3 regions of the Sphingomonas sp. CFBP 13728 genome follow, and region 1 is predicted to be linked to each of the others. Evidence: predicted binding sites of a transcription regulator. Region 1 holds the regulator's gene; each other region holds the start of a gene.

Region 1 (9,956 bases):
TGCCGAAACGGTGCGTACCGCGGTGGCTGAAACTGGATCGCCGCGTCCTCCGGCGGACGGGCGGCGTCGCGCTGACCTTGGGGGCGGGGACGGTCGTGACGATACTGAACGCGGGCGACCGCCACCCTTGGCGCGACCCGCCAATCCTCGAACGCACTCCATTCAAGCCGCAGCAGGGCGGGTTTCGGGGCTCAGCATCGGCGTTTCGAGTAAATGGGAAACGCTGACGCGTAAAATTAACCACGCAAAAGGCGCGAAGGCGGCATGACCTGATAAACCGCGGCCATTTTAATAAACGAGAGTGTCATGTCGGCTTCCTCTGTGCCTGGGGAGGACGGTAGGCTGGTCCAGACACAACAGCTTTGCGCCTTTACGTGAGCACAATCATCCGTAGCCGCGGGCGATTTTAGTCAGATGAATGTTCACGCGGAGACGCGGAGCCGCGGAGAAATTTTGCAGCGCAGAGTAAATTTGGCGAGTGGTTGTCTGGGTCTCATTCCGATGGCATTTGGAACAGCGGCGTTCTTCTCGGAGCGGAACACCTCTGCGTCTCTGCGCCTCTGCGCGAACCAATCTTCTGTTGCGCTGAGGGTTGTCGACGAGATATTCGCGCAAAGGCGCGGAGGCACAGAGATTATAGATTTGGGCCGCAAGCGCCGTTTTGCAATGAAATGTGGAATCGTCTTCCGAATGCCATGTCGCATTGAAAATAGACGCCCACGCGACTCACGGCATTGTGTGAAGACTGTATCAAAACACTTGCGCTATCTTCAACGCTCTTGCTCAAGTTGCCGGGCTTGTTGAACAATTCTATTGCCCGGTAACCGACGCAATGAGGAATCCGTCCTGCCGATCGGCATCCTGCCTCGCCGGTGCGACCGGAGAACAACGCCGGCACACCGGGCAGCCACATCGGCTACCCCTCCGCGGCTTAGTCGTAGCGGCGGAGGATGCCGGAGAGTTTGCCTTGGACGCGGACTTGGGCGGGGGCGTAGCGTTGGGGGTCGTAGGCTCGGTTTGCCGGGTCGAGGCGGACCATGGCGCCTTCGCGGCGGAAGTATTTGAGGGTGGCTTCGCTGTCTTCGATCAGCGCTACGACGATCTCGCCGTCTCGTGCAGTTTCGGTGCGGCGGATCAGGGCGTAGTCGCCGTCGAGAATGCCGGCTTCGACCATCGAGTCGCCCGAGACTTCGAGGGCGTAGTGTTCGCCGGTGCCGAGCAGCGCGGCCGGGACGGCGAGCATGGTGCTGCCTTCGAACGCTTCGATCGGGACGCCGGCGGCGATGCGGCCGTGGAGGGGGATCTCGATGACGTCGTTGGCGGGTTGCGGGGTCGCGGCGGCGGGCGCGGCCTTGACGTTCGACGGCTTGGACGGCGTCTTCTTTTCCGGGCGCTCGGGCATGCGCAGCACCTCGAGCGCGCGGGCGCGGTTGGGCAGGCGGCGGATGAAGTTGCGCTCCTCGAGCGCGCTGATCAGACGGTGGACGCCCGACTTCGACTTGAGGTCGAGGGCGTCCTTCATCTCCTCGAACGACGGCGAGACGCCGGTATCGTTGAGGCGATCGTTGATGAAGCAGACGAGTTCGTGCTGCTTGCGCGTGAGCATGGCGGTTCTCCGTCCGGAACAGACTGGGAACTTCTATGGAACATAATTAACGCCGTCAAGCGTCCGTATCACGCGATCACGAGGATTTCCGCCGATTCGCCTGTCTTTGCAACCGGTGCGTTGCCGGGGCGGACGATGAGGCAGGTCGAGCGGGCCAGTGTCAGGAGCATCGAGCTGTCCTGGATCGTCGAGGCATAGGCTTTGCCGTCGCGCAGTTCGGCGCGGAGATAGTCGGTGCGGGCGTTGTTCGCAGGCAGGTCTTCGCCGAGCAGTGCATGGGTTGACTGGGGGAGCGGATCGCATGCGCCGGCCATGTGCGCGACGACGGGTTTGACGAACAACGTCGCGGTGACGAACGCGGAGACCGGGTTGCCGGGGAGGCCGAGCACCATCATCTCGCCGATCCGGCCGGCCATCATCGGCTTGCCGGGGCGCAGCGCGATCCGCCAGAAATCGATCGTACCGCCGGCGGCTTCGATCGCCGGGCGGACGAGGTCGTGGTCGCCGACCGACGCGCCGCCGGTGGTGACGAGCAGGTCTGCCTGCACGCTGGCGAAGGCTTCGCGGAGGACTTCGAGATTGTCGGGGAGGATGCCGAGATCGATGATATCGACGGGCATGTCAGCGAGCATCGCGGCGAGCATGATGCCGTTCGATTCGGGGAGCGCGACGCCGTCGGTGGTCGAGCCGGGGGGGACGAGTTCGTCGCCGGTGGCGGCGACGGCGACGCGAACGCGGCGGTTGACGGTGAGGCTGCCGTGGCCTCCGGTCGCGGCGACGGCGATGCGCGCGGGGCTGAGGCGGTCGCCGGCGGCGATCAGGCGGATGCCTGTGGAGAAATCGAGCCCCTTGCGGCGGGTGTTGCGGCCGAGTGTCGGGGGGCCTTCGCCGGCTAGGATCAGGGTCTTGCCGTCACGCTCGGCTTCTTCCTGGACCATGACGGTGTCGGCGCCTTCGGGCATGGCGGCGCCGGTGAAGATGCGGGTGGCTTGGCCGGGGGCGACTGTTCCGGTGAACGGGCGGCCGGCGGCGCTTTCGCCGATGACTTTCCAGGGGCCGGGGAGGTCTGTGTAACGGATCGCGTAGCCGTCCATCGCGGAGAGGTCGGCGGCGGGCTGCGTGCGGCGGGCGAGGATGTCCTCGGCGGCCCAGCGGCCGGCGGCTTCGCGTAGCGTCACGGTCTCGTGGCCGACGCGGGGGGCCATGGCGAAGAGGCGGGTCTGGGCTTCGGCGACGGGGACTAGGGTCATGCTAAGGCTCTGTCTTTGGGCGGTTCTGAAAAGTGAAGTATAGGAAGTGTAGACGCTGGGAGCGTTTTGGCGGTTGGCGCTTTTGGGGTGTTGTATGGGGAAGCGCGGGGCGTGGGGGTAGGTTCCGTGCTCTGCCATGGGTTTGGTGTGTAGGACAGGCGTTGTTGGCTTAGCGCGGCGCGGCGAGCTTAGCCGCTGGCGCCGTCTGGGCGGGTAGATATCGAACGTTAGCTACCGCCTTCTTGTTCTCCCGCGAAGGCGGGAGCCCAGACTGGGTCCCCGCCTTCGCGGGGAAACAAGGGTTGGGCGGATGGTTGTCGCTATAATGTTGGCCTTCCCAATTGGGCCCCGGCCTTCGCCGGGGTGGTGTTAGTTCGCGGGGGTGGTGCCAGTTCGCTGGCGTGGTGCTGGGAGGTTGGCGCCGCTGCTTTCTTCCGGGGCGGTAAGTGGATGCGGGTGATGGCCTTCGCGTCCTTCGTACCTCTGGCCAGCGCGGGTTCATCCGGTGTGGGGCTTTGTTTGGGGGAAAGAGACACCAGATCAGTATGATGACACGCAATCAGCCTCGGGCGAGAGACAGGATCGGGGCGGCGGTGGGCGCGGTCCTGTTGCCGGGGGTGCTGGGCTATGCGCTGCTCAACGGGCTGGTGGTGACGATGCCGGCGGCGGTGACCGATGCGTTGAAGGTGTTCGATGCGGCGCCGCCTCCGCCGCCGCCGCCCGAGGAGAAGGTGAGGCCTCGGCCTTCGCCTAGCCGCAAGCCGGAAGGGGCTGCGTCGCCGCCTAATTTGAAGTCGAAGGCTACCGAGGTGGTGGCGCCGCCGCCGGTGGTGCCGATCGTCGTGCCGCCGCCTGTCGTCGTTGCGGAGAAGGCTGGGGTGGGGGCGCAGGCGACGGCGGGGGCTTCGGATATTCGCGGGCCGGGGACCGGGAGTGGCGGGATTGGTAATGGCACCGGCAGCGGTGGGTATGGCGATGGCGACGGCGGCGGGGGCGAGGAGACGCCGCCGCGGTGGCGTAAGGGGCGGTTGAAGGATTCGGACTATCCGCGCGAGGCGGCCGAGACGGGGATCCGGGGGCGGGTCTCGGTTCGGTATCTTGTGCAGACCGATGGGCGCGTGTCGCGGTGCCGGGTGACCAGATCGAGCGGGAGCCGGGAGTTGGATGCGCTGACGTGCCGGTTGATCGAGGAGCGGTTTCGGTATGACCCTTCGCTCGATGCGGCGGGGCGGCCGGTGGAGTCTACGATCGTGGAGGATCATGAGTGGGCTATGGGTGGGGATTGAGACCCTGAATTGACGGCAAACTGCTTGGCTTGCCCTCACCCTCGCCGCCTTTGGCGTCTTTCCCTCTCCCCTTTGGGGAGAGGGTTTTGTTTTAGGCGGTCCAGTTGCCGGATTTTCCGCCGGACTTTGCGCGGACGCGGATGTCGGTGAGGACCATCGTCTTGTCGATCGCTTTGGCCATGTCGTAGATCGTCAGGAGCGTGACCGTGGCGGCGGTGAGCGCTTCCATTTCGACGCCGGTCTTGCCTTCGGTCGAGGCGGTGGCGGTGGCGGTTACGCCGGTTTCGTCGACGACGAGGTCGATTTCCACCTTGGTGAGCGGGAGCGGGTGGCAGAGGGGGATGAGGTCGCTGGTGCGCTTGGCGGCCATGATGCCGGCGACGCGCGCGACGGCGAGCACGTCGCCCTTTTTCGCGGTGCCGGCGCCGATCGCCGCGGCGGCTTCGGCGGACATGGTGATGCGGCCGGAGGCGATGGCTTCGCGGGCGGTGACCGCCTTGCCGCCGACGTCGACCATCCTTGCCGCGCCGGCTTCGTCGATGTGGGTCAGGCCGGTCATCCGACGAGCGCCCGAGTAGCGGCTTCGACGTCGGCCTGGCGCATGAGCGCTTCGCCGATCAGGAAGCAGTGGATGTCGTGCGCGGCCATCGCGTCGAGTTCGGCGCGGGTCGTGAGTCCGCTTTCGGCGACGAAGGTGCAGTCCTTGGGGGCCTTGCCGACGAGGTCGTAGGTGCGCTGGAAGTCGACCGAGAAGTCGCGCAGGTCGCGGTTGTTGACGCCGATCAGCCGCGACTTGAGCCTCAGCGCGCGCTCCATCTCGTGCGCGTCGTGAACCTCGACCAGCACATCCATGCCGCATTCGAGGGCGGAGGCCTCGATTTCGGCCATCTGGATGTCGTCGAGTGCTGCGACGATGATCAGGATGCAGTCGGCACCGATCGCGCGTGCTTCGGTCGACTGCCACGGGTCGACCATGAAGTCCTTGCGCAGGACGGGGATCGAGACGGCGTCGCGCGCCGCGGTCAGATAGGCGTCGGAGCCCTGGAACCACTTTTCGTCGGTCAGGACCGAGAGGCAGGCGGCGCCGCCGGCTTCGTAGGCTCGGGCGTGGGCTACGGGATCGAAGTCGGCGCGGATCAGGCCCTTCGAGGGACTGGCCTTCTTCACCTCGGCGACCAGCGCGTAGCCGGTCTTCGCATCAAGCGCGGCGCGAAAGCCGCGGGGCTTCGACATGCGGGCGATGCCGGCGTCGATGTCGGCGAGCGAGGTGGTTGCCTTGCGCGCGGCGACTTCGGCGCGCTTGGTCTCGAGGATACGGTCGAGCATGGTCATGTCAGTAGGCGATCCAGCGGGCGAGCAGCGCGTCGGCGCTGCCGGTGTCGAGGGCGGCGGCGGCTTTGGCCGCGCCGTCGACAAGATTGGGGACGGTGCCGGCGACCATCAAGGCGGCGGCGGCGTTGAGCAGGACGGCGTCGCGGTAGGCGCCGGCCTCGCCCTTGAGCAGGCGGCGGAGCGCGTCGGCGTTGTGGTGTGCGTCGCCGCCGCGGATGTCGGTGATCGCGTGGCGAGTGAGGCCAGCGTCTTCGGGCGTAACCGTGCCGGGCAGCGCGGCGGTGCCGACCGAGGCGACGATGCTGGGGCCGGCACCCGACAGTTCGTCGAGGCCTTCTTCGCCCGAGACGACGAGCGCGGCTTCGGTGCCGAGCTGTTCGAGGGCTTCGGCGTAGAGCGACACATAGTCGGGGCGGGCGATGCCGATGAGTTGCCGGGTGGTGCCGGCCGGGTTGGCGAGCGGGCCCATCAGATTGAAGATCGTCCGCTTGCCGATGCGTTGGCGGATCGGGGTGATGCGCTTCATCGCCGGGTGGTGGTTGGCGGCAAACAGGAAGGCGATGCCGATCTCGTTGAGGCTCGCCTCCGCGGTGGCGCCGGCGCGGTCCATGTCGAGGCCGAGGACTTCGAGCGTGTCGGCGGCGCCGGCCTTGCTGGAAGCGGCGCGGTTGCCGTGCTTGGCGACGGGGACGCCGCATGCTGCGACGACCAGCGCGACCGCGGTCGAGACGTTCAAGGTGTGGTGGCCGTCGCCGCCGGTGCCGCAGACGTCGATCGCGCCGGCGGGGGCGTCGATCGGGATCATCCGGTTGCGGAGCGCGCGCGCGGCTTCGGCGATCTCGATGCTGGTTTCGCCGCGGGTCGCCAGATCGGTGAGGAAGGTGGCGATCGCGTCGTCGCTCGCTCGGGCGTCGAGGATGTCGGCGAACGCTTCTCGGGCAGATTCGCGGGAGAGGGGGGAGCTGGGGTCTGGGAGAACGGTGGTCGTGGTCACAGCTCCAGGCCTTCGCGCGGTATCACCGGGATACCGGCCATCTTGAGGAAGTTGGCCAGCATCGCGTGGCCGTGTTCCGTAGCGATGCTCTCGGGGTGGAACTGCACGCCGTGGATCGGCAGCGTCTCGTGGCGGAAGCCCATTACCGTGCCGTCCTGCGCGGTCGCGTTGACGACCAGCGTGTCGGGGACTGCGTTGACGATCAGCGAGTGATAGCGCGTGGCGATGAACGGCGAGGGCAGCCCGGCGTACAGCCCGGTATCGTCATGGACGACGGGCGAGGTCTTGCCGTGCATCAGGCCACCGCGCTCGACCTTGCCGCCGAAATGCTGGCCGATCGCCTGATGGCCGAGGCACACGCCGAGCAGCGGCTTGCCGGCATCGGCGCAGGCGGCGACCAAGTCGAGGCTTACGCCCGCCTCGGTCGGCGTGCAGGGGCCGGGGGAAATGAGGAACGCGTCCGCGCCCGACGACAGAGCCTGCCCGGCGGAGATCGCATCGTTGCGGACGACTTCGACCTCGGTACCAAGCTCCATCAGATAATGGACGAGGTTCCAGGTGAAGCTGTCGTAATTGTCGACGACGAGGATCATGGCGCCGCCATAGCCGATGCGTCACGCCGCGCAACGGTGTTGCCGCAAACCGAGGCCGTTGGACGGGCGGTCGCAATTCTGTCGTGCTGCAGTCGCGAGAGCGGAGCACCGCTCCTATATGAGCGCTATCATTCAGGGCGGAGCAATGCCGCGTGCTGGACGTTATCCTTTCAAAGGAGCTTAACCGATGTTTCGTACCGCCGTCCTCGCTGCACTGATCGCACTTCCCGCCATGGCCTCGGCGCAGGACGCACAAGTCGACACGCCGCCGCAGCGTATCCGCAGCGTCACGCTGACCGGCGACCAGAAATGCCCGAAGTCGAGCGGTGGCGAGATCGTCGTGTGTTCGACGCTGGACCAGCCTTATCGCATCCCGAAATCGCTGCGAGACGACAAGCCGGTCGCGGCGCAGAACCAGAGCTGGGTGAACCGCGCGGCGACGATGGATCAGGTCGGGCGTGTGGCTGGCGGATTGCCGGATACGTGTTCGGCGGTCGGCACGGGTGGCCAGTCGGGCTGCTTCATGCAGCGCAACCAGGCGTATGCGGCGGAGCGTCGTGCGTCGGCGACCGAGTCGAACACGCAGCCGTAAGTCTATCGTTCTTCGGTGAAGGCAGGGATCAAGACTGGTTCCCTGCCTTCACGGGTCGTCGTTCTGCCTACTGACCGAAACCCGGTGCCTTCGCGCGACCGACCGCTTCGAGCGCGGCGGCGAGGATCGCGCCGGCCTTGGCTTCGCACTCGCGTTGTTCGTATTCGGGGATGCTATCGGCGACGATACCGGCGCCCGCCTGGACGTGGATCGTGCCGTCCTTCACCACCGCCGTTCGTAGCACGATGCACGAGTCCATCGAACCGTCGGGGGAGAAATAGCCGACCCCGCCCGCGTACGCACCGCGGCGTTCGGGTTCGAGCTCGGCGATGATCTGGCAGGCGCGGACTTTCGGCGCGCCGCTGACCGTGCCGGCGGGGAAGCCCGCGAAGAGGGCGTCGAGCGCGTCCTTGTCGGGGGACAGCGTGCCGACGACGTTCGAGACGATGTGCATGACGTGGCTGTAGAATTCGACGCCGTAGCTGGCGGTCACCTTTACCGAGCCGGGTGACGCGGCGCGGCCGACGTCGTTGCGCCCGAGATCGAGCAGCATCAGATGTTCCGCGCGTTCCTTTGGGTCGGCGAGCAGGCTGACGCGGTTCGCCTCGTCCTCGGCGGCGGTCTTGCCGCGCGGGCGGGTGCCGGCGATCGGGCGGATCGTCACTTCGTCGTCGCGGACTCGGACGAGGATTTCGGGACTGGAGCCGATCAGCGCGAAGCCAGGGAGGTCGAGGTGGTACAGGAACGGCGACGGGTTGATGCGGCGTAGCGAGCGGTAGAGCTCGAACGGCGGCAGCGCGAACGGCGTGCTGAAGCGCTGCGCGAGCACGACCTGGAAGATGTCGCCGGCGAGGATGTAGTCCTTCGCCGCGGCGACCATCTCGCCGTAGCGGCCCTCGGGAAGCGCTGGCGTGTAGGTCGGTTCGGCGACGTCGGCGCGGATCGGTGCGGGGACGGGCGTGCTGGCGAGCTTGGCGGCGACCGCGTCGAGGCGCTCTTCGGCTTCGGTCACGATCGAGTCGGCATCGCGTGCCGGATCGGGCCAGGCTGGCGAGACGAGGTAGAGCGCGTCGGTCAGACGATCGAACACCAAGATGACGGTCGGCCGCACGAAGATCATGTCGGGCAGGCCGAGCGGATCGACCGGCGGCTGCGGCAGAGTCTCGACCAAGCCGATCGTCTCGTAGCCGAAATAGCCGACCAGGCAGGCGAGCGCACGGGGCAGTTCGGCCGGAACGTCCGCACGGCATTCGGCGACCAGCGCGCGCAACGCATCGAGCGTAGGCACGGGGCACGGCTCGAACGTATCGCGATCGGTGGCCCAGTGGCGGTTGATCTCGGCGTTATGCCCATGCGCGCGGAAGAGCAGGTCGGGGGCGAGGCCGATCAGGCTGTGGCGACCGCGGGTTTCACCGCCCTCGACCGATTCGAGCAGGAAGTCGCCACGCCCCGGCTCGATCAGCTTCAGCGCGGCGGCGACCGGCGTCTCGGTATCGGCGACCTGACGACGCCAGACGAGCGCGGGACGCCCTTCGGCCAAAGCTTCGCGCGCGCTCGTCATGCGATCAGTTCCCGGCGGCGCGCTGGCCGAGCAGGTCGGCACGGACGCGGGCGATCGAGGTTGCGTTGGTCTTCACGCCGACGTCGGCGCGGACCGCCTTGGCGAACTGCTCGACATATTCGCGACCGACCGAGCGGGCGATGTTGCCGCGCGCGGCCTTGATAGCAGCCTGGTTGCCGGCCGCGTTGCCGCTGGCGATGCTGTCGAGCTTGATGATGAACCAGCCGCTGTCGTCGGGTGCGGCGAGCGTCTTGGCGGTGTTCGGCGCCATGCTGAACATCAGCGCGAGCGCCGGCGGCGCACCGCGCGGATCGGCGGCGATCTGCGCACGCGACGCGGTCAGCGGACGCGCGGCGGGAAGCGGCAGCTTGGTCTGCGCCAGCGACTGCTGGATCGGCATCCCCTTGTTGATCCGCGCGAGCACGTCAGCGGCGACCTTCCGCGCGGCCTGGCGCGAACGATCGGCGGTCACGTCGCGGAGTACGTCGGCGCGAACCTGTGCCAGCGGGCGCGGGGTGGCGGGAACGACGCGGCCGAGCGCGACGACCGCGAAGCCGCCATCGGTGCCGAGCTGAACGAGCTGCGGCCCGTCGCCATCGGCGGCCTGGAACGCGGCAGCGACAAGCGGCGCGATCGCGGGATCGGGCTTGCTGGCGGCATCGTCGGGGTTGACGCCGTTGGCGATCAGCGCCGGCGTAGTGACGGCAGCAAGCTTCTGGTCGGCGATCACTTCGTCGAACGT
Region 2 (9,956 bases), 300 kb from region 1:
GCCGCTGGCGGCGACCAGATCGAGCAGATACCGGATATGCCCCCCGGTATCCGCGGTAATTCCGTATTCGACATCGGTGCCGCGCAAACATCCCTGCAACGCGATATGTAGTACGAACACCCTTCCCCCGTTCATCTGTGATTCACTTAAGGAACCGCTCGCGGGGTTGCCGAGTTCCGGGGCGATGACACTTAACTCCCTTGTATTGACACAGGTTATTACGTTCTTTGCGGCGCCCCAGTCGTCCTGCGATCACTCGGCATGAGGATTGCTCTACTCACCTGGGCCTATCCCCCTGAAAAGAGCGGACTTACCCGCGCGGCACGCGAAATTGCGCAGTCGCTGGCGGAGGCTGGCAACGATGTCTGCGTATTCACGATGGACCGCCGCGAAGATAGCAGCGACGGCCGGGTTTCGGTGATCGGGTGTGGATTGCGTGAGGGATCGTTCGCGGCCCAGCTGCGCAAGGTCGCCGGGATCGGGCACCTGGTCGCGCCGTTCGCGTTCCGCCGCGCGGTGGCGCGCGAGTATCGCCGGGCACCGTTCGACGTGGTCGAGGCGACCAACTGGTACGCGCCGGGGCTGGCGATCGCGCTCACCGGCCCCGCACCATTGGTGACTCGCAACTCGACACCGGCGGCGACGTCGGCCGAGACCGTGACGAGCCTGCGCGACCGGTTCGATCGACGCGCCGCAATGCTGGCGGAACGCATCGCCGCGCGGTTCAGCAAGGCGCTGATCTCGAACACGCAACTCCACGGCGACAAGATCGCCACGCTGTACGGCGTCGCGGCGCCCGGCGAAGGCACGGGCCACGCGGTGATCGGGCTCAGCCTGCCGCCGGAGATCGTCGCGCGCGGCACGGCCGCGACCTACCCGGTCGGCGAGCCGATCGAGTTGCTGTTCGTCGGCCGCGACGAGCATCGCAAGGGCTTCGACGCGCTGATCATGGCGCTCAGGATCCTGTCGCGCCGCGCCGACGCCGGGATGCGCGAGTTCCGCCTGACGATCGTCGGTGTGCACGCGAACGACGTCGGCGCGATCCCCGCTTCGGCCCGCGCGCGCCTGACCTGCCACCACCGCGTCGACGAAGCCACGCTGCACGACCTGATGGAAGCCGCGCACGTGATCGTCGCGCCGTCGCGGTACGAGAGCTTCGGACTGGTGTATCAGGAGGCGATGATGTTCGGCCGCCCGGTCGTCGCCTGCGCCGAGGACCCGAGCGCTCGGCTGTTCATCGGCGACAGCGGGGCAGGGCTGCTCGCGAGGACCTGCACCGGTGACGACCTGGCGACGCAGGTGCAACGGCTGATCGAGGATCCGGCGTTGCGCGCGCACTATGCCGCGGCAAGTCGTCGCGCCGCGGGAGTGTTCACGCGCGCGACATTGGGTGCGCAGACTGTTGCGGTCTATCGCACCGCGACCGAGTCGAAGGCCGCGAGCAGCAACGCCTCGTCCTCCGGCCTGCCCGCACCGGCCGACATCGCCTCGTAGACCCGCGTCCGCTCGCGCACCCGCTCGCCGTCGAGCCGGTGTTCGAGCGCACCGGCCAGCGCCAGCGAGCTTTCGACGAACGGCACGACCGGGCGCTCATGGACGCGGCCGGCAAAGCGGATGTCGCTGCGGTTGAGACGGTACTGGATGTCCGGATACGACGCCGACTGCACGCCATCGACCATGTTGTGACGAGGCAAGCCGAGCGACCGCAGCCCATCGCGGTCCGCCGCCGCGACCAGCCAGCCAAGCGCGTCGAGCAAGGCGGCGTCGGGCCGCTCGTCGGTATCGATCTGCAACACCCAGTCGGTCTGCATCGCGTCCTGCAGGCGATTGCGTTGTGCCGCGAAATCGCCGGCAAGCGGGTGATGCGCGACCTCGATCCACGGGAGACGCTCGGCGAGTTCGTCTGCCTCGGCTGCGGTACCGTCGAGCAGCACGACGATTCGGGGGAAGGCGTCGCGGTAGCGGGTGGCGATCTCGACGATGTCGGCGTTATCGGCGGGGCGCGCCATGATGCCGAGCCCTGTCGCGTGAGGCACGGTCGTCGCGCGCGTCGCATGCGCGCGGCCGGGACGGTAATCCGGGGGGAAGCGGACGTCGCCCCGCGCGACGGCGACCGGCTCCACCGCGAACCCGAACCGCCATGCCGCGTTCCGCAACCCTGCCGGGTCGAGCATCCAGCGCTCCGCCGGATCGCGCTCCAGATCGACCAGCCCGCTTTCGAGCCTCGCGACGATCTCGTTTGCGACCGTACCGACTTCGCGCACGTCGCGCACCAGCAGGCGGCAATGGCTACATTCGCACCAGTCGGCGCGCGCGAGCCAGTCCCAGTTTCCACAGATCGAGCATCGTAATCGCATGGGTCGGGCAACCCGCAGCGCGGGCGAGCGGTTCCCCACGGCGCTCGTAGCGAACCGACCTTATGCCACTTACCGCCGGATGACGGGGGTAGGTCTCAATAGCCGAGCGAATGCGCCAGCGTGAGCAGGAGCCAGTACAATACGCCCGACAGCAGCATCGCCACCGGCAGCGTCATCACCCACGCGAGTGCCATGTTCATCACGGTCCGACGCTGCAACCCGGCGCCGTTCGCGACGCTCGCGCCTGCGACGCCCGACGACAAGATGTGCGTGGTCGACACCGGCATGCCGTAATTCACCGCCAGCAGGATCGTCGCCGCGGCCACCAGTTCGGCCGACGCGCCCATCCCGTAGGTCAGGTGCGTCTTGCCGATCCGCTCGCCGACGGTGACGACGATCCGCTTCCACCCGACCATCGTGCCGAGGCCTAGCGCGAGTGCTACCGTCACCTTCACCCAGGTCGGGATGTACCGCGTGCCCTGTTCCAGCTTGCCGCTGTAGCTTTTCAGCGTCGTGATCTCCTGCGCGGTGAAGCGGCTCTGCGCGGCCCTGTCGGCGGCGATCAGCTTGGTCGTGTCGAGCACCAGGTACATGTCGTTGCGCAGGTTCGGCGTCGCCGCGGCCGGCACCTTGCCGAGCGAACCATAGCCCGCGATCCGGCTCGATACGTCGTCCGACAGCGTCGCCAGCGCACCATAGACGACCGGATCGGCGACCCGCTTCGACTTCAGCGCCTGCGTGACGGCGGTCCGCGCCGCACCCACGTTCGCCGGTCTGCCATCGGCATGCGCGACATATGCCGCCGAAGCCGCTCGCGCTGCCTGGACGAACGCCGGCGTCGCGCTCTCGGGCATCGTCCGGTTGAGCGCATAGGCGGTCGGCGCGCAACCGATCAGGATGAGCATGATCAGGCCCATGCCCTTTTGCCCATCATTGCTGCCATGCGCGAAGCTGACTGCGGTGCAGGTCCCGATCAGCAGCGCGCGGATGCCGCGCGGCGGCGGCGTCTGGCCTTCGGGTGCCTCGTACAGCTTCTTGTCGCGCAGGAACCGCTTCATCACGAGCAGCAGCAACAGCGCGCCGACGAAGCCGATCACCGGGCTGAACGCGAGCGCGGAGAGGACTTTCCAGACTTGCGCCATGTCGACGCCCGACGTCCCGTCCGAACCGCCGCTGATCAGCTGGTTGGCCAGCCCGACGCCGAGGATCGATCCGATCAGCGCGTGGCTCGACGAATTGGGTAGCCCGACCGCCCAGGTCGCGAGGTTCCAGAGGATCGCCGCGAGCAGCAGCGCGAAGATCATCGCGAACCCGCCAGCGCTGCCGACGTTGAGGATCAGGTCGACCGGCAACAGCGTGACGATCGAATAGGCGACCGCGCCCGACGACAGCATCACCCCGAGAAAGTTGAAGAAGCCCGACCACACGACCGCGAACGGGGCCGGCATCGAATGCGTGTAGATGACGGTGGCGACCGCATTGGCGGTATCGTGAAAACCGTTTACGAACTCGAACCCGAGTGCGATCAGCAACGCGAGCGCGAGAAACGCGAACGCGCCGCCCGCCAAGCTCTCGCCGACCTGCGCGGTATCGGTGGCGATGCTGATCCCGGCATAGGCCAGTCCGCCGAGCAGGATCGCGAAGAAGATCCACCGCCCGGACGGATGCAGCGAATGATCGAGCTTCGGGCCGCTGCGGGGAGTCGAAGCGATCGCATCCGCGGTGAATGTGGAGGTAGCCATAGCGCGTGCAGTCGGCCCTAACGATGACAACTTTATGACAGGCCCGATCAAGACGTCGCGGGAGGCTGGTCCGAAGACGGGGCGGCAGCCGTGCCGCCCCGTTCGCGGGTCATCGCGGCGCGACGTTGCTTGCCAGCTGCACGCCGTTGCGCCCGAGCAACGCCGCCACCTGGACGCTGGCGTCCTTGATCATTTCGCGCCGGCATTGCTGCGAGTCGCCGAATGCGTCGAGCCCGCCGGTACGCGGTGCGCACGCGGTGGAGATCGCGGCTCGCAGGCGGTGCTGGAACGCGGTCCGCCCGGCCTCGCTGGTCAGGTCGGCACCCGCGAGGCTGACGCGGATGGTGACCGGATCGCGTAACGGCGCGGCCGTGACACTGGTGGATAAAAGGCATGCGCCGACGATCGCCGCGCAAGCGGCGCTGATCGAGATCTTCATGATGATGTCCTCAAATGGTCCTGCGGTCCGCACGCTCGATAGCGCGCGGGCAACGGCTTGCGTTTCGTAAGGCCTTTCTGAATGCGGCCTCTGCGATCACGAACCACGTTGCTGGCGCGAGCCCTACGCCGCGATCGTTACGCTTGCGCGTCGCTTCCGAGACGGTTCGGCGGCGGTCCGGGTTTATACGATTAATCGACCGGGCGCGTCGTCGAACGGAGCGAGGACCCGCCGCGACTCGCCTATTTCTCTCAGACGCCGACCCAAAATTTGATCCGGGACCGAGCAAATCACCCGGTCAGCCACATGAAACGGCACGGTTTGGCCGCCTATCCGCATTAACGTATAGGGCGCGGCCTACATGCCGGGATAGCGATCGAACGCCGGCAGCGCGACTATGTCGGTCATCCACGCCAACCGCTCCGCGACCTGGATATGCGCGCCCGGCGGCGCAGCTTCGGGGTCGTCCAGCGTGCAGGACTGGATATCGATAATCCCCGGCAGGTATGCGGCGTTCGCGTAGAACAGCCCCGTTCCGCATTTTCCACAGAACTGCCTTCGGCCAGTCGCCGACGATTCGTAGGTGACCGGATCGCCCGAAATGGTCACCTGCTCGGTCTTGAACGCGATCCAGCCGACCATCGGCGCGCCTGCGCTGCGACGGCAATCGCCACAATGACAGAGCGCATGATGCTCGGGCTCGCCCTCCGCGACATAGCCGATCGCTCCGCAATGACATCGTCCCGCCAGCATGTCCGCCTCCCGTGGTGTTCTTGACTTGTTCCACGTATCGGCAATCTGCGCAAGCCATACCCGCTTGCCCCATCGGCCCCCGTTCCCTACCTGTTCACCGGTGAACCAGATCGCCCAAACGTCCGCGCCGCAAGCAGAGCCTCCCTATCTGCGCGGTCTCAATCCGCCGCAGCGCGAGGCGGTGCTGACCACCGACGGGCCCGTCCTGATCATCGCAGGCGCCGGCACCGGCAAGACCGCGGCGCTGACGGCACGGCTCGCGCACCTGATCTTCACCAAGAAGGCGTGGCCGTCCGAGATTCTCAGCGTCACCTTCACCAACAAGGCCGCGCGCGAGATGCGCGAGCGGGTCGGGCGGCTGGTCGGCGATGCGGTCGAGGGCATGCCGTGGCTCGGCACGTTCCACGCGATCGCCGCGAAGATGCTGCGTCGCCACGCCGAACTGGTCGGGCTGCAATCGAACTTCACGATCCTCGATACCGACGACCAGTTGCGGTTGCTCAAGCAGCTGATCCTGGCCGCCGATATCGACGAGAAGCGCTTCCCGACGCGCAGCCTCGCCGGGCTGATCGACCAGTGGAAGAACAAGGGCCTCGTCCCCGCCGACATCGATGCAGGCGAGAGCGAACGCTACGCCAATGGCCGCGGCGGTGAGCTGTACCAGCAATACCAGGCGCGGCTGATCGCGCTCAACGCCTGCGACTTCGGCGACCTGCTGCTCCACATGCTGGTGATCCTGAAGACGCACCGTGACGTGCTCGCGCAGTATCAGCAGCGCTTCAAATACATCATGGTCGACGAGTATCAGGACACCAATTCGTCGCAATATCTCTGGCTGCGGCTGCTCGCGCAGGAGCGCAAGAACATCGCCTGCGTCGGCGACGACGACCAGTCGATCTATTCGTGGCGCGGTGCGCAGGTCGAGAACATCCTGAAGTTCGAGCGCGACTTTCCGGGCGCGAAGGTGATCCGCCTCGAGCAGAATTACCGCAGCACGCCGCATATCCTTGGCGCGGCCTCGGGCGTGATCGCCAACAATGGCGGCCGGCTCGGCAAGCAGCTCTGGACCGAGCGCGACGTCGGCGAGAAGGTGAAGGTCATCGGCGTCTGGGACGGTCCCGAGGAAGCACGCCGCGTCGGCGAGGAGATCGACATCGTCCGGCGCTCCGGCAAGAGCCTCGACGAAGTGGCGATCCTGGTCCGCGCGCAGCACCAGACGCGAGAGTTCGAGGACCGCTTCATCGCGATCGGCATGCCGTACAAGATCGTCGGGGGCTTCCGCTTCTACGAACGCGCCGAAATTCGCGACGCGCTGGCGTACCTCCGCGTGGTCAACCAGCCGGCCGACGACCTTGCCTTCGAACGCATCGTCAACGTCCCCAAGCGCGGCCTCGGCGACAAGGCGGTCGCGCGCATCCACCAGCTCGCGCGCGCCACCGGCACGCCGCTGACCACCGCCGCCGCGCGCATCCTCGACACCGACGAACTGACCGGGGCCGCGAAGAAGTCGCTCGGACGGCTGGTCGGCGACATTGCCCGCTGGCGCGACATGGCGACCAGCCTGCCGCACGCCGAACTCGCGCGCCAGTTGCTCGACGAGAGCGGCTACACCGCGATGTACCAGGCCGAGAAGTCGGTCGAGGCGACCGGCCGCCTCGAGAACCTCAGCGAACTCGTCCGCGCGATGGAGGAGTACGACTCGCTCGGCGCGTTCCTGGAGCACGTCTCGCTGGTGATGGACAACGAGGGCGGCGCGCAGGATCCGCAGGTCACGATCATGACCATCCACGCCGCCAAGGGCCTCGAATACGACACCGTATTCCTGGTCGGCTGGGAGGAAGGCCTGTTCCCGTCGCAGCGCTCCTTGGACGAAGGCGGCGTGAAGAGCCTCGAGGAGGAGCGCCGCCTAGCCTATGTCGCGATCACGCGCGCACGCCGGCTCGCGGTCATCATCCACGCGGCGAACCGCCGCATCTACGGCCAGTGGAACTCCTCGATCCCCTCGCGCTTCGTCGCCGAACTTCCGCCTGAGCATATCGACACCGAAACCACGATGTCCGGCGGCGCAAGCCTCTGGCAAGCTAACTGGTCCGACCGCGCCGATCCGTTCGCGGACGTTGCTCGTGGCACTGGCCGAGGCCCCGGCTGGCAGCGCGCGTCGGGCACCGGCAGCACCTTCTCAACCAAACCCGCGCGCGTCGTCGAAAGCCGATCGAGCGCGATCAGCCTCGGCAACAAGGGCCGTGACGACCTGTCGCTCGGCATGCGCGTCTTCCACCAGAAGTTCGGCTACGGCGCGATCGCCGAGATCGAGGGCAACAAGCTGGAGATCGACTTCGAGAGCGCAGGCCGGAAGCGGGTGATGGATACGTTCGTGACGCTTACACCCTAGTCGGGTGCCGGCGCTGAACGGACCGCGCTCATCGCGTACCTCCCTCGCGGGGGCGGGTTTCAATCTAGTCGACTGTAGCGGGCGCCCAAAGCGAGACCGCCAGATCCTCCAGATAGTCCGCTGCCACCTTTGCCGCGTCGGCATCGTACAGGTCCGCGAGCGCCGCTGGGTCGAGCGCCTTGGCGGCGTCGAGGATGCCGCGCCACGGCGTCAGCGCGCCCGGCCATGCCGGGAGCGCCACTGCCGCGCCCAGTTCGGCCAGCCGTTCGGCCTTGCGCGTCTGCTCGCTGAAATATCGCCACTCAGGCGCGCAGACGTAAGGGCGACCGACGCGGGCTATCTCGTGCACGGTGTTGTCGCCAGCCGAGGCGATGACGACGTCGGCGGCGGCGATGTGATCGGTCACGCCCGGCACCCAGCCGAGTTCGACGAGATTGCCGAAATCGGTCTCGTGGCCCTCGCGGTGGACGGGCCCCAGCACCAGCCATCGCGCGTCGGGTACGGCGCGCGCGGCCATCGTCAGCGGCGCGTAGGGCGTTCCCGCACCGCCACCACCGGTGAGGACGACGACGATCTCCTGATCGGGATCGAGCCCCAGTTTCGCGCGCGCCTCCGCCTTGGTCGGGACGTCGTCGACTGTCGTGCAGAGGCCGCCTGCATAGCAGGTGTTGGCGCGCACCCAGTCGGGAGTGTCCGCCTGTTCGAGCGCCTCGCCGAACGGTGCGAGCAGGCCGACGCTTGCCTGATACGCGCCGAGATGCCCGGGATCGAGCCGGTCGCCGTGCATCCGGATGCTGATCGCGGGGACGCTGGCGATCCGTGCGAGCAGCGCGATCTCGGCGGAGACGTCGACCACGAACAGCGCTGGGTCGACGTCGTCGAGATGGTCGACGATCGTCCGCATCGTCGCCCGCGTTTTCGCCACGCCGAGCGGGACGCAGTGCATCACCTCGGGGGTCGCCTGCGCGAACAGGCCGGGCGTCGGCACCGGCGCGCCGATCATGTCGGGCAGCGCGGCGATCGTGATGGGGCGCTTGAACCCGTCGAACAACGAGGGTTTCGCGGTCAGGATCGTCACCGCGCGCGTCGCCGGCAATTCGCGGATGATCGCCATCGCGCGGTTCGCGTGGCCACGGCCCTGATGGTGGATGAAGAAGGTGATCGGCTTGCTCATGACGCCGACCCTAGAGAGATCACCCGGAAACGCGATTGATGTGCGTTAATATACCGCGTCATGCCGGGCGGAGAGCCCGAACGCCGCCTCCACCTCGGGATCGAGCCACGCTGTGATGTGCTCGGCATCGTCGGCCTCCAGCGGGGGATAGGGCGTCGGGACATAGGGCGCATGGCCTTGCCCCTTGTAGCTGGTGATCGGCACGAACGGCTCGCGGCAGGCGATTCCCGCCGCCGCGCCGAGAGCGGTCACGAACGCCCCCGGATCCCGCGCGAACGCGTCATAGCCGAGCAACGCCACGTTGTGCGCGCGGTTCGTCAGCGTCGACCAATGGCGCAGCTTCGCGGTGCGCTTGGCGATGCAATTGGCAAAGCGTTCACCCGTCTCGGGATCGCGTTCATGCAGCATCTCGCCGCCCTGCATCGGATGCCCCGGCTCGATGTGGCCGAAATGATCGTCCCAATAACTGTGCCAGTGGCTGCGGATGAAGACGTCGAACGGCTGCGCCTTGAGGTCGGGATGCGCGTGCCAGGGCTGGCGGTGCAGGCTGCGCGCCCAGTCGAAGGCATCGCGCGCGACGACCAGCACCAGCGTATCCTTCACGAACAACGTCTGCGGCGGCACGAACCAGTGCTTGAACCCGAACGCCTCGGTAATCTCGATGCCCGGCATGTTGGCCTCGATCGCGCGCGTGACCAGATTCGTCCCGCTGCACCGCTGGCCATAGATCTGCACCCGCGTGATCGGCACGTCGCCACGCTTGAGTATCTGTAGTCCCGACAAAGGCCGAAGCCAGTTCAAGGACTTAGGCGGGGATGTGGTGGCGGCGATCGACATGGCGACGTGCCGCTAGCGCCGTCTTGCGTTTCGCACAATGTCGACGTCATCGGCAGCCGTCACGAGACGCGTTATTCGCGCGCTAATATACGGAAGGTGTCCAGACATATCCCGGACAAACATAACCTGCATCAGACCGTCATGATCGCAAACCATCACGGGCTGCCGGCCCCCATTTCCCGCGTTCCCGACAACGGCGACTATCCGGACGCACCCGACGGCATCCGACCTGAAAGTCCGCGGATCGTCATCGTCGACGACG
Region 3 (9,956 bases), on a different contig from region 1:
GTCGACATCGCCGGACGATAGGGTCCTTGACCCAGGCGCCGCAATCCCCTTCCCTGTTCGCACTTCTCGGGAGCGATTAATGGCCAAGCGGCTAACCTATTACATCTTGTTCGGCCTCGTCGCGGGGATGGTCGTCGGCTGGATCCTGAACGCGTCGATCGACGACGGCACGGCCGAGTCCGCCGAACGGCTGAAGGACATCGCGGGCTATTTCTCGATCGTGACGACGCTGTTCCTGCGGCTGATCAAGATGATCATCGCGCCTTTGGTGTTCTCGACGCTGGTCGTGGGCATCGCGCATATGGGCGATACCGGCGCACTGGGCCGGGTCGGATTGCGCAGCCTCGGCTGGTTCATCTGCGCGAGCCTGTTGTCGCTCACGCTGGGCCTGATCCTCGTCAACGTGTTGCAGCCGGGCGTCGGCCTCGCGCTCGCGATCCCGCCCGCGACCGCGTCGAGCGGCGTCGACCGCGCGGCGTTCGATCTCGCCAAGTTCATCACGCACATCGTCCCCGATTCGATGATCGCGGCGATGGCGGGCAACGAGATCTTGCAGATCGTCGTGTTCTCGGTGTTCGTCGGCGTCGCGATCACCGCAGTCGGCGAGAGGGCCGCGCCCCTCGTGAAGGCGATCGAGGCGCTGGTTGCGGTGATGCTCCAGATCACCAATTACGTGATGCGGTTCGCGCCGTTCGCGGTGTTCGCAGCGGTGACCGCGACGCTCGCCGAGCGGGGGCCGGCCATCCTCGGCCAGCTCGGCTACTTCATGCTGAGCTTTTACATCGGCTTGGCGCTGCTGTGGGCGATGCTGATCGGGATCGCGTTCCTGCTGATCGGGCCGCGTACGCGGTTGCTGGTGCGGTATATTCGCGATCCGTTGATCCTCGCGTTCTCGGCGGCATCGTCCGAGGCGGCGTATCCGCGGACGCTGGAGGCGCTCGACCGGTTCGGCGTGCCGCCGCGGATCGCGAGCTTCGTGTTGCCGCTGGGCTATTCGTTCAATCTCGACGGGTCGATGATGTACATGACGTTCGCGTCGCTGTTCATCGCGCAGGCCTACGGCATCCACATGCCGATCGGGCAGCAGATCGCGATGCTGCTGGTGCTGATGGTGACGTCGAAGGGCATCGCAGGCGTACCGCGGGCGTCGCTGGTGGTGATCGCGGGGACGTTGTCGATGTTCAAGATCCCGGAGGCGGGGATCCTGCTGATCCTGGCGGTGGATCATTTCCTCGACATGGGCCGGTCGGCGACGAACGTGATCGGGAATGCCGTGGCCGCGACTGTGGTTGCGAAGTGGGAGGGCGGACTTGATGAACGCGAGCCGGCAGACCGTGATTTCCCGCATGCGCCTACCGGGCATGGGCCGAAGGTGGACGTGGACAGCTACGAGAAGATCGGGCCGGGGCAGGTTTGATGTTGGACGGCGATCTTGAACCGGTGACCTCTGAAGGGTGCCGTTTTACGCTGGCGGACCGCTGAAGAAGTACCTCCCCGGCGGAGGCCGGGGTCCAATTGGGAAACCTGGCTGACGAACGGTGCGCTTCGTTACTCCGACCTCTCCAATTGGGCCCCGGCCTTCGCCGGGGAGGTGTTTGGGGGAGAGGTCGTCTTCTTGGCTCCCTCTGGTTCCAGACTTGCGCTACTCAAGCGTAGGCGTAGGGGCCGCCCTTTTTGAGGCCGGCCTGATATGCCGGGCGGGCGTGGACCTTGGCCAGCCATGCGATCGTCGCGGGACGGGACTCGTTCAGGCCACCACGACTTCGCGCGGCTTCGAGGGGGAAGCTCATCATGATGTCGGCGGCGGTCATCTCGGCGCCGGCGAACCAGGGGCGCTTCGACAGCTCGGATTCAACATAGTCGAGGTGGACGTCGATCATCGGCTGGATCTTCTTGGTCGCCGCCTTGCCCAGGATCGGGATGCGCGAGAGGACGAGCTTCAGCAGCAGCGGCGGCATCATCGAGCCTTCCGCATAGTGGAGCCAGAAGCGGTAGCGCAGCGCGTCGGCGCGGTTGGCGGGGGCGCCGAGCTTGCCATCCGCCTTGTCGACGAGATATTCCACGATCGCGCCCGTTTCGGCGACCACCTGACCGTCATCTTCGATCACCGGCGACTTGCCGAGCGGGTGGACCTGCTTAAGTTCGGGCGGGGCGAGCATCGTTGCCTTGTTCCGCTCGTAGCGCTTGATCTCATAGGGGAGGCCGAGTTCCTCGAGCATCCAGAGGATCCGCTGCGATCGCGAGTTTTCGAGGTGGTGGACGATGATCATGCTGAACCCCCTGTTTTTTATTTGGACGATTTGCGCGCGGTCCAGATCCAGGCGGCGGCGGGGAATTCCACCGTGTCGCCGAGTCGGTGCCGGTCGCAGACCTGGGTGAGACGCGCGATGTGGCGCTCGCGTTCCTCGGGGGCGGCGTCGCGGATGGCGGAGGCGGCGGGGCCGATGCGGCGGAAATAGTCGACGGCGTCGGTTACGGGGTCGGCGCCCTCCCCTGCCCGGTAGGCGAATTCGACATGCTCGGGTGATGCGACGTGCCAGCCGGATTTCTCGAGGATGCTCGCAACGTAGGTCGGGTCGGCGAAGGCGAAGGGGCCGGGTGCGGTGGTTGCCGGAGCGTCTGCATTGCGGCCGGTCGCGGTGATGATTTCGGTGGCCCAGCGGTTGGCGGCGCGGTCGGCGAAGCAGGAGAAGACTAGCGTTGCGTCGGGGGCGGCGGCTTCGGCTAATATCGTGAAGGCGGCGACGGGGTCCGCGAAGAACATGACGCCGTGGCGGGAGACGTAGAGGTCGATTGGGGCGTGGTTCGGGGCGGCGGCGGTGACGTCCGCGCACTCGAAGCGGGCGTTGGTTTGGGTTTTGGCGCGGTGTTTGGCGATCTCGATCAGGTTTGGTGAGAGATCTATGCCGGTTATCTGCGCGGTCGGGAGCGCTTGGGCGGTGGCTAACGTGGTCGCGCCGGCACCGCAGCCTATGTCGATGATCTTGCGGGTTTGGGGGATGGCGGCGGACAGGATCGCTGCGTTCAAGTGCGGTGTCAGATTGGTAAAGCTGCGGTCGGTTCGGCGCCATTCTGCGGCCCAGACGTTGCCTATTCTGCCGGTCCAGTCGTGGGCGGTGGTCATGGGCTGGGGTGCTTTTTCCATTGCGGTCGGGGCGGTGGTTTGGAGTGAAGTATAGGAAGTATAGACGCTGGTGACGGTTTGGCGTTGCGGGATTTCGAGGGTTTCCCAAGCCCGTCGCGCTGCTTTTCCCTGTTTCCCCGCAAAGGCGGGGATCCAGACTGGGCTCCCGCCTTCGCGGGAGAACAAGAGGGGGTCGGCTCGTTCAAGAATGTGGGGTCATTGCCGCTAAAGAGCTTGGTTTAGCGCAGGGTTTTATTTGCAAGGTCATGCCAACTGGGCCCCGGCCTTCGCCGGGGTGGTGTTGGGAAGTAGGCTGGCGCCATGTCAGTTCACCATGTGTTCGAACTATCGGTCGTGCGCATCTTCGGCCTCATGAGCCATGGGCCAAGCACCATGCCCTCACCCTCCCATTGCGAAGGCAATGGGTCCCTCCCTCTGCCCTGGGGGAGAGGGAAAGTGGGGTCAGGCGTCGTCGCCTTCTTCGGGGCCGGCCATCATTTCTTCGGCGACCTTGTCGGTGCGCGCGCGGATCTGCTTTTCGAGGCGGTCGGCGGTTTCGGGGTTGTCCTTGAGGAACGTCTTCGAGTTTTCGCGACCCTGGCCGAGGCGCACGCTGTCGTAGCTGAACCAGGCGCCGGACTTCTCAACGAGACCGGCCTTCACGCCGAGATCGAGGATTTCGCCGAGCTTGGAGACGCCCTGCCCGTACATGATGTCGAACTCGACCTGCTTGAACGGCGGGGCGACCTTGTTCTTGACGACCTTCACACGGGTCTGGTTGCCGGTGACCTCTTCGCCCGCCTTGATCGCGCCGATGCGGCGGATGTCGAGGCGAACCGAGGCGTAGAACTTGAGCGCGTTGCCGCCGGTCGTCGTCTCAGGGTTGCCGTACATGACGCCGATCTTCATGCGGAGCTGGTTGATGAAGATCACCATGCAACGCGAGCGACTGATCGAACCCGTGAGCTTGCGCAACGACTGCGACATCAGGCGGGCCTGAAGGCCGACATGGCTGTCGCCCATCTCGCCTTCGATTTCGGCGCGCGGCACGAGTGCTGCGACCGAATCGACCACGAGCACGTCGATCGCGTTCGAACGGACCAACGTATCGACGATCTCGAGCGCCTGCTCGCCGGTGTCGGGCTGCGAGACGATCAGTTCGTCGATATTGACGCCGAGCTTCTTGGCGTAGACCGGGTCTAGCGCGTGCTCGGCATCGACGAACGCCGCGGTGCCGCCGCCCTTCTGCGCTTCGGCGATCACGTGGAGCGCGAGCGTGGTCTTGCCCGAGCTTTCCGGACCGTAGATCTCGATCACGCGGCCGCGCGGCAGGCCGCCGACGCCGAGCGCGATGTCGAGCCCGAGCGAGCCGGTCGAGATGACCTCGACCTGCATGGTTTCCTTGGAGCCCAGGCGCATTGCCGAGCCCTTGCCGAAGGCGCGGTCGATCTGCGCGAGCGCGGCGTCGAGCGCCTTCTGCCGGTCGTTGGTTGCGGTTGCCATGCCGGTGTCGATCACTTTCAGATTAGCGGCCATCGAATATGCTCCCATCGCTAAAGCAAGCGCGCGTGCCATTCAACGCGTCAAACACCATGTATTCTCTTTGTTCTTTTGGAACAAGTGGGGAACGATAGGTTTTTCAGAAAGGGTGTGCGTTTCGCAACGGCCGCGATTGGTTACCGAGTTTAGTCATGCAGGGCTTGGTTCAGCATCCACCGTTCCGCGCTCGTCGACCATTGAGTCCGCGGAGCGCTAGTCCCCTGAACACGGCGGCGGCTGTCCCTTGCGCGCAAGTAAGACATGTCTCCCCGCGAAGGCGGGGATCCCGATTGGGCTCCCGCCTTCGCGGGAGAACAAGGCGAGGGCGTGGTGCCGTATGACTGCGGACTTCCACGTTTTCGAAGGGGATAAGCGCCGTACACATCCGGAGTAACGAGATGGGCCGGGCAGAGTTTGGTCGAGATCGGTTCTGGTTGTTCGAGCGGGGTTTTGGCGGCGATCGAATCGTCGATGGTGTCACGAACTGGTCGTGACGGGCGGTTTCGTTTGCCGCTCTGGATCCTGACTTTCGTCAGGATGACGGGCGGTGGCGGTGCGGTAGCGCCCAGTCTCAAAGGTGCCGCCGCCTATTGATCGATCACGCGAGGGTTGTTGCTAGGGTCCACCAGCCTTTGGCTTGGGCGGCGGTAGCGGCGGCGTCTCTGGCTTCGCGGGTTTCGAACAGGGCGAACCAGGTGGCGCCGGAGCCGGACATTCTGGACAGGAGGACGCCGTGCGCCTTGTCGAGGAGCGTGCGGACTTCGGCGATTTCGGGGGCGAGGGCCAGCGCGGGGGGTTCTAGGTCGTTGCGGCCGGCTTTTGCGCGGTCGAGGAGATTGCCTTCGGGGATCGGGCCCCGGTCGCGGCCGTCCCAGGTCTTGAAGACCGCGGCGGTGGAGACCGCGACGCCTGGGTTTACGAGCAGGAGGGGCGTGCCGGACATGCCTTCGAGGGTGGTGAGGGTGTCGCCCTTGCCGGTGCCTAACGTGGTTCGGTTGGCGAGGCAGGCGGGGACGTCTGCGCCGAGCTTTGCGGCGATTTCGTGGAGGCGGGGGTCGGTTGGGGGTACGCCGTGGAGGCGGGCCAGCGCGCGGAGCGTGGCGGCGGCGTCGGCTGAGCCTCCGCCTATGCCTGAGGCGATGGGGAGGTGCTTTTCGAGGGTTATGGCGTGGTGGGCCTCGGAGGCGAAGGCGGTGGTGAAGGCGTCTGCTGCGGCGGTTACCAGGTTGCCTTGCCAGGGGGCGGCGCTGGACGAGCGGGGTGCTTCGTCATGTGCCGTTCCCAATTGGGCCCCGGCCGTCGCCGGGGGGGTATTGGGGGTCGGGGTGGTGTTTTGGGCGGGGAGGAGTGCTGCGGCGAAGGGGCCGGTTATGGTGAAGCTGTCGGTTTGGGCGGGTTCTACCGTGACCACGTCGCCGTCGGTGGCGAAGGCGAAGAGGGTTTCGAGATCGTGGTAGCCATCGGGGCGGCGGCGGCGGACGTGGAGCGCCAGGTTGATCTTGGCGGGGGCGGGTTCGGTGATGGCGGGCATTGTCGGTCTCGGGGTTTGGCGGCGAAGGGGTCTAGCGCGGCTTAGCGTAGTACGCGTGATGTCGGCGGGTTTAAGCGCGTCATCCTGACGAAAGTCAGGATCCAGGGTAACGATTGGTGCCGTCCTTGACTCTGGATCCTGACTTTCGTCAGGATGACGGCGGACCTGAGGCGCGGCACGCCTCGCCAGTTGCGGGCATTGTCACGATCACTGCCGCGGCTCTTTCGGCGCTCAAAATTTGGTGGTGATCTCGCGAAATCGCCCCTTTGCCGTCAACTCGCCTTGCCCTCTCCACGCCTGCGGGTCCCTTCCCTCTCCCGGTGGGAGAGGGGTTTCAACGGCGAGCTTTGGGCGGGAGGCCGTTGGCGATCTTGGCGGTTATGCGCGCCGTGTCTGCGGGTTCGGCGGTCAGCAAGGCGGCGCGCCAGGCGTAGCGCGCTTCGTAGTTTCGGCCGATGCTCCAATAGGCGTCGCCGAGGTGGTCGGCGATTTCGGCGTTGGTGGGTTCGGCTTGCGCGGCGGTTTCGAGCAGGGGGAGAGCGCGCGCGGTGTTGCCGGAGAGGTGGTAGGCCCAGCCCAGCGAATCGGTGATCGAAGCGTTGGTGGGATCGATCCGGCTGGCGCGTTCGAGCAGCTTGATCGAGGCGGGGATGTCGTCGCCGTGCTCGACTTGCGCGAAACCGAGATAGTTGAGCGCGAGCGGTTGCGCGGGGCCGCGGGCGACGGCTTTTTCCAGCGCGTCGCGCGCTTCGGGCCAGCGGCCGGCCTGGTCGAGCGCACCGCCATATTGCAGCCAGTTGCCCCAGCTGCCGCCCTTCGCGCCGTCGGCAGCGATGATGCGCTGGTACCAGGTCGCGGCTTCGGCGGGGTTGCCGGTGGTCAGCAGGAGGTCGGCGTAGCGTTGCCAGTCGGCGGGCTCAGACCCCTTCTGGTCGACGCGGTTCTTGGCGGCGGCAAGCGCTTCGCCGTTGCGGTCGGCGGTGGCGAGGATGTCGATGCGTTCGGCGGCGGCTGCCGGGGCGGAGGGGCTCTTGGCGTCGACGCCGTCGAGGACGACGAGCGCGCGGTCGACCAGCTTGTTGCGGGCGAGCGCGTCGGCGAGGAGCACGCGCGCTGCGTCGTAGCCGGGGTCGGCGCGCAGCGCGGCCTGGGTTAGCGCAATCGACAACGGCGAGGGTTCGCCTGCGCTGAGGTCGCTGGCAAGGCGGGCGAGCAGGCGCGAGACGCCGATCGTGAGCGGTTGCTTGCGCGGTGCGGCGGCGATCAGCGCGCGCGTTTCCGTGGCGAAGCGGTTGGCGACGGGGTCTTTTGCGGCGGTCGCTAGCGAGGGTTCGGGATCGCGGCCCTCGGCATGCGCGACCCACGCGTAGAGCGAGGGCGCGAGGACCACGAGGGGGCCGCTCGACAACGTGGTGATCGCTGCGCTCGCGGCCTTCGCATCGTTGCGGCGGGCGGCATCGGCGAGCGGGATCAGTGCTGCGTCGGCGGGAGCTACGCCAGCCTTGTTCAGTACCGCGACGGCGCGGGTGGCGAGCGGCACGTCGCCGGCCTCCAGCGCCTCGCGATAGGCGCGGATCGCGACGACGGGATCGTCGGGCGATGCCGCCAGCACCTTGGCGTAGCTGGTCGCCGCGAGGTCCGGCTGGCCGGCGGCGTCGGCGACGCGAGCCTTGAGATAGGCGGAGAGATCAGCCGGCGCAGCCGTGGCGGGCGCCGCCACGGCAAGACCTACGGCTAGAAACAGACGCTTACATGTTGGGATAATTGGGGCCTCCGCCGCCCTCGGGTACGACCCAGTTGATGTTCTGGGTGGGGTCCTTGATATCGCAGGTCTTGCAGTGGACGCAGTTTTGCGCGTTGATGACGAACTTCGGATCGCCGGTCTCTTCGCCCACCACCTCGTAAACGCCGGCCGGGCAATAGCGTTGCGCGGGCTCGTCGTACATCGGCAGGTTGTATTCGATCGGCACGCTCGCATCCTTGAGCGTCAGGTGGACCGGCTGGTCCTCCTCGTGGTTGGTGTTCGAGACGAACACCGACGAGAGGCGATCGAAGGTCAGGACGCCGTCGGGCTTCGGATAGACGATCGGCTTGACGAGATCCTTGCGCCACAGGCTCTCGTTGTCGGGGTGGTGGTGCATCGTGAAGGGCAACTTGATGCCGAGATGCTCCGCCCACATCGTGATGCCGGCGAGGCCCGAGCCGACGAGGTCGCCGAACTTCTTGACCAGCGGCACGACGTTGCGGACGACCGACAGCTCCTTCTTCACCCACGACTTTTCGAACGCCTCGGGATAGGCAGCAAGTTCGTCATGGCCGCGCTGCGAGACGATCGCCTCGACCGCAGCCTCGGCGGCCATCATGCCCGACTTCATCGCGGTATGCGTGCCCTTGATCCGCGGCACGTTGAGGAAGCCAGCGCTGTCGCCAATGAGGGCGGCACCGGGCATGACGAGCTTGGGAATCGACTGCAAACCGCCGTCGCTGATCGCGCGCGCGCCGTAGCTGACGCGCTTGGCACCCTTGAGCAGCGCGGCGATCTCGGGATGCGTCTTCCAGCGCTGCATCTCGCCGAACGGCGAGAGATACGGGTTGGTATAGTTCAGCCACGTGACGAAGCCGATCGAGACCTGGCCGTTCGCCTGGTGATAGATCCAGCCGCCGCCGTTCGAGCCGTCGGTCTCGGACAACGGCCAGCCCTGCGTGTGGATGACGCGGCCGGGGACGTGGAGTTCGGGATCGATGTCCCACAGCTCCTTGATGCCGAGGCCGTAGACCTGCGGATCGCTGTCCTTGTCGAGCGCGAAATTGCGGATCAGCTCCTTGGTGAGGTGACCGCGGCAGCCTTCCGAGAAGAAGGTGTATTTGGCGTGGAGTTCGAGGCCGGGGGTGTAGTCACCCTTGTGCGTGCCGTCGCGCGCGACGCCCATGTCGCCGGTCGCGACGCCCTTGACCGAGCCGTCGTCGTTGAACAGGATTTCCGCGGCGGCGAAGCCCGGGAAGATCTCGACGCCGAGTTCTTCTGCCTTGCCCGCGAGCCAGCGGCAGAGGTTGCCGAGCGAGCCGGTGTACGTGCCCTTGTTGTGCATGAACGAAGGCGTGACGAAGTGCGGCATCTCGCTCTTCTTCGTCTTGGTGAGAATCCAGTGATGGTTCTCGGTCACCGGCACTTCGGCGAGCGGGCAGCCGTCCTCTCGCCAGTTCGGCAGCAGTTCGTCGAGAGACTTGGGATCGATGACCGCGCCCGATAGGATATGCGCGCCGACTTCGGAGCCCTTTTCGAGCACACAGACGCTGATCTCGGCGTCCTTCTCGGCCGCCAGCTGTTTCAGGCGGATCGCTGCCGAGAGACCGGCCGGGCCAGCGCCGACGATCACCACGTCGTACGGCATCGATTCACGTGTCGTCATCATCGTCTCCCGGGGGATGTCCCCTATTGCCATAGCTGCGCCCCACCCCTCGTTCGGGCTCGGGCCGGCACCATCTTGTCCAATATGGCGATTGCGCGAGTTGACCGCCACGTCAACCGTGCAGCATAGGTTACCCCGTGGGGGCGGACCAAACCATCGACTGGCGAAATACAGCGGCGAGCGCGCTCGACTGGTGGCAGGAGGCTGGCGTCGACACGCTGGTCGACGACGTTCCGCGCGACTGGTTTGCGGCGCCCGAACCGCTGGTCGCGCCCGCCGCAGTGCCTGCTGCGCCGGTCTTGGCCCCCTCCGCGATGCCGCATTTGCTGGCCGATTTCCTGGCCTGGCGGAG

The links. Region 1 encodes LexA, which represses DNA repair genes until DNA is damaged. Its sites were predicted from a motif close to GTTCCNCNCTTGTTCT; they were not measured.
Region 2: the regulator LexA is predicted to act here: its motif matches at 5,373-5,388, upstream of IFT67_RS03665 (ATP-dependent helicase).
Region 3: the regulator LexA is predicted to act here: its motif matches at 4,738-4,753, upstream of recA (recombinase RecA).

What each region holds. Positions count from the first base shown of each region.
Region 1 is NZ_JACYUS010000001.1:552,669-562,624, reverse strand. Features, by position in the region: gene IFT67_RS02280 (ComEC/Rec2 family competence protein) at 1-227, shown strand, start outside; gene lexA (transcriptional repressor LexA) at 932-1,606, opposite strand; gene IFT67_RS02270 (molybdopterin molybdotransferase MoeA) at 1,675-2,856, opposite strand; gene IFT67_RS02265 (energy transducer TonB) at 3,450-4,142, shown strand; gene moaC (cyclic pyranopterin monophosphate synthase MoaC) at 4,234-4,701, opposite strand; gene trpC (indole-3-glycerol phosphate synthase TrpC) at 4,698-5,474, opposite strand; gene trpD (anthranilate phosphoribosyltransferase) at 5,476-6,468, opposite strand; gene IFT67_RS02245 (anthranilate synthase component II) at 6,465-7,061, opposite strand; gene IFT67_RS02240 (hypothetical protein) at 7,249-7,653, shown strand; gene trpE (anthranilate synthase component I) at 7,721-9,214, opposite strand; gene IFT67_RS02230 (peptidylprolyl isomerase) at 9,219-9,956, opposite strand, start outside.
Region 2 is NZ_JACYUS010000001.1:853,297-863,252, reverse strand. Features, by position in the region: gene IFT67_RS03695 (HAD-IIB family hydrolase) at 1-120, opposite strand, end outside; gene IFT67_RS03690 (glycosyltransferase family 4 protein) at 262-1,494, shown strand; gene IFT67_RS03685 (glycosyltransferase family protein) at 1,410-2,357, opposite strand; gene IFT67_RS03680 (inorganic phosphate transporter) at 2,453-4,099, opposite strand; gene IFT67_RS03675 (UrcA family protein) at 4,209-4,538, opposite strand; gene IFT67_RS03670 (GFA family protein) at 4,896-5,291, opposite strand; gene IFT67_RS03665 (ATP-dependent helicase) at 5,401-7,683, shown strand; gene IFT67_RS03660 (glycosyltransferase) at 7,748-8,857, opposite strand; gene IFT67_RS03655 (hypothetical protein) at 8,903-9,607, opposite strand; gene IFT67_RS03650 (response regulator) at 9,836-9,956, shown strand, end outside.
Region 3 is NZ_JACYUS010000003.1:543,861-553,816, forward strand. Features, by position in the region: gene IFT67_RS15460 (M24 family metallopeptidase) at 1-8, opposite strand, end outside; gene IFT67_RS15465 (dicarboxylate/amino acid:cation symporter) at 80-1,417, shown strand; gene IFT67_RS15470 (glutathione S-transferase family protein) at 1,647-2,270, opposite strand; gene IFT67_RS15475 (class I SAM-dependent methyltransferase) at 2,288-3,124, opposite strand; gene recA (recombinase RecA) at 3,587-4,660, opposite strand; gene IFT67_RS15485 (4-(cytidine 5'-diphospho)-2-C-methyl-D-erythritol kinase) at 5,262-6,194, opposite strand; gene IFT67_RS15490 (tetratricopeptide repeat protein) at 6,529-7,914, opposite strand; gene IFT67_RS15495 (electron transfer flavoprotein-ubiquinone oxidoreductase) at 7,943-9,604, opposite strand; gene IFT67_RS15500 (uracil-DNA glycosylase family protein) at 9,742-9,956, shown strand, end outside.